Regions from separate parts of the Psychrosphaera ytuae genome, predicted to be linked through region 1. Evidence: predicted binding sites of a transcription regulator. Region 1 holds the regulator's gene; the other holds the start of a gene.
What was found. Region 1 encodes sigma-54, which starts transcription at its own class of promoters, with help from an activator protein. Its sites were predicted from a motif close to GTTGGCACGNNNNTNGNNT; they were not measured.

Region 1 (3,425 bases):
AACCAAGGTTCGATGAAAATCAAAGCGGATGAGCTATATGTCATCACAAAAGACGGTGCCGCCGAAAAATTGATCGCAAAAGGCAGTCCAGCTACCTTTTCACAGAGCAGTTCAGAAGGCGATGAACTAGAAGCGAACGCGACAGAAGTCATCTATTTGGTCAACGAGCGAATTCTTGAATTGAGAGGCTCTGCAAAGTATCGTCAAGGCGGTTCTGTGGTTGATAGTGCAAACGGTAACATTACATTCGATTTAGAAAACAAACGCGTTAAAGCAGTTGGTGGCACCGAGAACAATGGTCGTGTTACAACAACCATCAAAATCAAGCCAAAAACAAATAACGAAAAAGATTCAGGTAACGATTAATGACAAAGTTAGTCGCTCAACATTTAGCGAAGTCATATAAAAGTCGACAGGTCGTCAAAGACGTTAGCTTGTCAGTAGAAGCCGGCCAGGTCGTAGGCTTATTAGGCCCCAATGGTGCTGGCAAAACGACAACTTTTTACATGATTGTTGGCCTTGTACCAAATGATAAAGGTTTGATTCAGCTCGACGACATAGACTTGAGTCACGAACCTATGCACGTTCGAGCTCGAAAAGGAATCGGCTACCTGCCGCAAGAGTCTTCTATCTTCAGAAAATTAACGGTTTCACAAAACATCATGTCAGTTTTGCAAATGCGTAAAGACATTGACGCAAACCAGCAAGCTGATTTACTGGATGATTTAATCGCCGAATTTCATATTGACCACATTCGAGATAGCCAGGGTATGGCGCTATCCGGTGGTGAGCGACGTCGAGTCGAAATTGCCCGAGCACTTGCAGCAGACCCTAAAATTATCTTGCTTGATGAACCATTTGCTGGTGTTGATCCTATCTCAGTGATCGATATCAAAAAAATTATTCAACAACTCACGGCAAAGGGCATTGGCGTGTTAATTACAGATCATAATGTCCGTGAAACACTTGATGTCTGTGAAAAAGCCTATATCGTTAGTCATGGGGAGCTAATTGCCGAAGGCACCCCAGCGGAAGTTTTAGAAAGTGAGATCGTTAAGCAAGTTTATCTTGGTGACCAGTTCAAACTTTGATAATTTATAAAGAGATAATCTTAATTAAGTCAGTAAGTTCCGGATAAGATGAGACCTACACTCCAACTCAAAATGGGTCAGCAGTTAACAATGACCCCGCAATTGCAACAAGCGATTAGACTGTTGCAACTGTCGTCTTTGGAATTGCAACAAGAAATCCAAGAAGCCTTGGATAGCAATCCTTTATTGGAGTCCGATGACTTTGATAACTACGATGGCCAAGAAGCCTCGGAAGTTACTCAAATCGACACTCATCAAGAAAGCCAAGAAAACGGCGCGAGTAACGATGACGAAATCGAATGGACCAAGGACGAGATAAGCACTAACGAAGCACTGCAAGATCAAACCATGGGAGATGAGCTTCCTACAGACTCTACATGGGATGATTACATGAGCGCAGCCCCTGCTAGTTCTGGGCCGGCTTATGAAGGTGAAGACACTGTCTATCAAGGTGAGACTACAACCAACATCCAAGATCATTTACGTTGGCAGCTTAATCTATCCCCTTTTTCTGAACATGATCTGGCAATTGCCACGGCTATCATTGATGCCATAGACGAAAAAGGCTTTTTAACTGTTTCAACTGAAGACATTGTAGAGGCAGTTGATATTGAAGACGTTGAAATAGAAGAAGTTGAAGCCGTCTTAAAACGCGTCCAAAACTTCGACCCTATCGGTGTCGCATGCCGAGGATTGCAAGAGTGTATGGTTGTGCAGTTACGTCAATACAGCGACGACACACCTTGGAAAAAAGAGGCCATTGACCTCATTCAAGAACACATAGATTTATTGGGTAACCGTGATTACCGCACGATTATCCGCAAAACCAAACTCAAAGAACACGAGCTCAAAGAAACACTAGAGCTGATTCAAACCCTCAACCCTAACCCTGCAAGCATAGTGATTAAAGACGAAATTGATTACGTCATCCCTGATGTGAGCGTGGTTAAGAAAAAAGGTCGTTGGATAGTTGAGCTAAATCCGAATTCTATGCCTAAAATTAAAGTGAACGAACAATACGCTTCACTGTCTAAAACGGCAAAGAACAATTCTGACGCGCAGTTTGTTCGTTCTCACTTACAAGAAGCTAAGTGGTTTATTAAGAGTTTGGAAAGTAGAAACGACACATTGTTAAAAGTATCAAATTGTATTGTGCAACAGCAGCAAGCCTTTTTCGAATATGGGCCGGAAGCGATGAAGCCGATGGTATTGAATGATGTAGCGGAAATGGTCGATATGCATGAGTCAACAATCTCACGTGTGACGACTCAAAAGTACATGCACACACCAAGAGGAATATTTGAACTCAAATACTTCTTCTCAAGTCACGTCAGTACTGAAAATGGCGGTGAATGTTCATCTACCGCTATCCGCGCCTTAATCAAAAAGCTAGTTGCTGCAGAAAACCAAGCTAAACCGCTAAGTGACAGTAAGATTGCTGATATCCTGGCCGAACAGGGCATCCAAGTAGCCAGGAGAACTATCGCAAAATACCGGGAATCGTTAAACATTCCCCCTTCAAACCAAAGAAAACGATTGGTGTAGTTTCACCAATCAAATCAAAAGAAGGAAGAGCATATGCAAATTAACCTAACTTGTCGTCACGTCGAGCCTACTGAGTCATTAAAAGACTATGTAGATACGAAATTTGCAAAATTAGAACGTCATTTCGATCATATTAACAACGTCCATGTGATTTTAGACGTCGAAAAACTGATACAACGCGCAGAAGCGACTATGCATGTTAATGGTGGTGAACTTTTTGCCACATCTGAACATAGTGATATGTACGCAGCCATTGATTCTTTAATTGATAAACTTGACCGTCAGGTCAAAAAACACAAAGAAAAATTAACTCGGCACTAAAGGTTAATTTTAAGTAATACTAGAGGCGCTAAGGACGGCGCCTTTTAACTCATCTTTTGAGACGAAAATCAAAAGACCCAAGCAGTAAAAATGCCATGAAATTAAAAGTACTTCTGCAGCCTGAATGCACCAAAGTGTTATCAGACTGCCAAAGCAAAAAGAAAATCCTAGAACATATTGCAGAGATTGCTAGTAGCCAGTTACCGGATTTGAACTGCTCTGAAGTGTTAGCGAGTTTGATGAACCGTGAAAAACTAGGAAGCACAGGAATTGGCAACGGGGTTGCTATTCCACACGGCAAAATCAAACCAGAGGGCAACAAGGTCGTTGCGGTTCTTCTTGTAAGCCACCCTGCAGTTGATTACGACGCAATTGATAATCGCCCTGTCGATGTTTTTTGTGCCTTAATCGTGCCAGAAGACCAATGTGAAACGCATTTACAAACGCTTGCGAATATTGCCGAAATCT
Region 2 (3,425 bases), 170 kb from region 1:
TTGTTTTGCCATGATCATTTGACTGATAAAACACATGTTTTTGTTGCATTCGTAACTCCAAGAACCGTGAATGGACTTATCGTTAGAAGCTAGCGGTTGTGATTCAGCCGTAACAGATTGGCTTAGGGCTATTAGTCCCAAAAAGAAGGAGTAGGTAAAAGCTTTAATTTGACGTGTCATTTATAAAGTCCGTTTAAAAGTCCATTTAAAAAAGTGAAACTTATGTTAGCAGAGATTTACAATAGCAAAAGCCCCAAAAGTAATTTACTTTTGGGGCTTTGGAAAGGCTAATTGCCAACTCTAACCAAGGTTGCTCCAGTCGCAACAAAGTCAGAGTTGAATCATTGCGTTAGCTCAGTCGATTAGTTAATTGTTTTATGCTTTACGGCGACGAAACGCCAAAAAGCCCAAGCCTAACGATAGTAAAATCAACGCGTTTGGTTCATTAACATCAACGGCAGGGTCAGCAACAAACTCAGTAATTGGCGTTTGCGACATATCGATTGTACCAGCCGCCACAAACGAAAGACCTGTTACGAACGCTTGAGCGTCAGTTGGGTCAATCATATTTGAAGTATCAATGCCCAAGATACGGAACATAGAAACACCGCCTTGACCAAAGAAGTACTCTACTTCTGCAACAAGGTTGTCAGCAAATTCCCATCCGTTAGCACCCATTAGCCACAGCTCGTAACGAGCATCAAAACCAGAAGGTAAGATCACTGACGCAAAGTTAGGGCCGCTATTGACAACGTAGTCATAACCGACAGCTACATCTGGATCGATAAATACAATCTCGCCAAAGTCGATTTCAAAGTCAAACTCCCAACCGCCTTCTTCAGTTGTACCATCTGGTAATCTTGGATTGTCAGGGGTCTCGCCAACTTCTGGAATGTAATCAACATTATCTAAAGAGATAGGGGCTTGGCCTTCACTTGCATATTGACCATCTCTAAAAGAGAAAGTCCACACACCTTCTTCACCAGAATTTGACGTATTTGCAAGTTCCAATACTTCTTCAGTAAGCGATCCTGGCAGGCTGTAATAAGTTGGGGCTTCGAGAATATCTTGTTCAAGGCTCAGTGAGCTCAATTGAGTGCTTTGTGGAATTGGGAGAAATTCGCAAACAGATTCAATTTCACAAGGAGGAAAGCCTTCGCAGTCACTAACCTCACAATCATCAATCGGTGGAAAATCAGAACAGTCTTCTATCACTTCACACTCATCAATCGGCGGAGCACCATTACCAAGACCAAAGCCTGCGTTTGCATTGTCTGACCATTCTAAATTTTGATAACGAAACTCAACATCAAAGTCCCCATTGACTCCGGTGTCACCTGAGCGATCAATCAATACAGCCTGAAACGTATTTCGTGCCGAGTTTTCTGTATTACCGTATTCAGCAACGCGATCCCAAGTAACGGCAACAACGCCTTCTTCAGGACTACCAACGTAAATGTCGCCACAGGTATCACAGGAAATGTCTACATCACCCCAAAAAGGTGCGATGATTGGGAATGGTACGTTGTCAAATGAGGTCGCACTAAAGCGTGTAAACCCACTACCAAAAGTAATATTACCGTTGGTGTTTACAAAAAATGTGCTTGCAGAACTACCGCCCCAGCTCAGTGTAAATGGTAGCTGTAACTCATTACTAGAGCCGTCATCGACTTTAGGAGTAGCAATATCACCCAATTGTGATTCACCGCCCATGCCGTACAAAATGACATCAGCTTGAGCTTGTTTAGTTACTGTAAATGCCAGCAATACAGTAACAAGAAGGTTTTTAAACAGCTTCATGTTTTATAAGTCCCTTTATTAGTAGGTGGTTGATTTTGTTATTGATTTAAAGCTTCACCCCAAGCAAGTAAAATGCCATTAGCTATCTTATTGAATTTGTTGGGAAAATAATTAATTGACTGTACTTCCTGTAAAAAAAATAGACACAATTTAAGCAGTTACTATTGAAAAACTGGTACTGAGCAAAGAATAAACTAGTATAAAACCAGTTTAATTTGCCTTATTACAGGAGTAGGCATGTCCACCGAAACCACGTTAATTGAAATTTGTAACCTCACTAAAGCGCAATACCCTCAAATCAAAGAACTAATGGATGAAGCTTATCCCGGCTTGGGCGGGGCATGGCCGAGTCACACGATTTATCGATTGATTGATCAGTTTCCAGAAGGACAACTTGGAATTGTCGATGATGGCAAAATTGTCGGTATCGCATTAAGTGTGCAAGTGGATTACGGTCGTTTTTCTAACCCGCATACCTATGAAGATATTGTTGATGGTCATGACCGTGTGTATAGCGATGAAAATGGCGATGCTATGTATGGTCTAGATGTTGTGATTGCCGCAAGTCACAGAGGAATGCGTTTGGGGCGCCGTTTATACGACGCCAGAAAAGAGTTATGCCGCCAATACAACTTAAGAGCAATTTTGGCTGGCGGCAGGATCCCCCAGTATCACAATTATCGAGATACACTGTCGCCGACCGAGTACATTGAAAAAGTCGACAAAAAAGAAATATACGACCCGATTTTATCGTTTCAGTTATCAAATGACTTTCAGGTCAAACGTCTCCTCAAAAAATACCTGCCAGAGGATCAAGAGTCGGTAGGCTACGCGACATTGCTAGAGTGGAACAACATAATGTACGAGCCTACTGATACGGTGCTCGAGTCGACCAAATCTGTGGTTCGGGTTGGTGCTGTACAGTGGCAAATGCGCTGCGTTGAATCAGTCGAAGAGCTGCTCAAACAAGTGGAATACTTTGTTGATACCGTGTCCGACTACCAATGTGATTTTATTCTGTTTCCGGAGTTTTTTAACGCGCCTTTGATGGGACTCGGCCCACAAACCAACCAAACTGAAGCCATTCGCTTCTTAGCCGAGTACACAGACACTTTCAAAGAAGCCATGTCGAGAATGGCTGTGGAATACAACGCCAATATCATTACGGGTTCAATGCCACTGGCCGAAAACGACAATATCTACAATGTGACTTACTTGTGTCATCGCAGCGGCAAAATAGACGAACAGCGCAAAATCCACATTACCCCACATGAACAAAACGACTGGGTCATTCAAGGAGGCGATCGCATCGCAGTATTTGAAACGGATGCAGGGCGAGTGGGCATCCAGATTTGTTATGACGTTGAGTTTCCTGAACTAACTCGTATTCAAGCCAAACAGGGATTGGATATTCTGTTTGTGCCGTTTTGGACCGACACCAAAAACAGTTACCTAAGGGTTCGTCATTGTGCTCAAGCACGAGCCATAGAAAACGAGTGTTATGTCGTAATCGCAGGTTCAGTCGGCAACTTACCGGAGGTAGAAAGCCTTGATGTACAATACGCTCAGTCAGCCGTATTAACTCCGTCTGACTTTCCATTTCCTCACGATGCAACACTGAATGA

Region 2: J1N51_RS11170 (nidogen-like domain-containing protein) is a predicted target of sigma-54. The motif match lies at 1,862-1,880, and genes of this name have one in related genera.

What each region holds. Positions count from the first base shown of each region.
Region 1 is NZ_CP072110.1:2,672,921-2,676,345, reverse strand. It holds gene lptA (lipopolysaccharide transport periplasmic protein LptA) at 1-366, shown strand, start outside; gene lptB (LPS export ABC transporter ATP-binding protein) at 366-1,091, shown strand; gene J1N51_RS11890 (RNA polymerase factor sigma-54) at 1,140-2,636, shown strand; gene hpf (ribosome hibernation promoting factor) at 2,670-2,957, shown strand; gene ptsN (PTS IIA-like nitrogen regulatory protein PtsN) at 3,053-3,425, shown strand, end outside.
Region 2 is NZ_CP072110.1:2,500,199-2,503,623, forward strand. It holds gene J1N51_RS11165 (invasion associated locus B family protein) at 1-180, opposite strand, end outside; gene J1N51_RS11170 (nidogen-like domain-containing protein) at 376-1,800, opposite strand; gene J1N51_RS11175 (bifunctional GNAT family N-acetyltransferase/carbon-nitrogen hydrolase family protein) at 2,038-3,425, shown strand, end outside.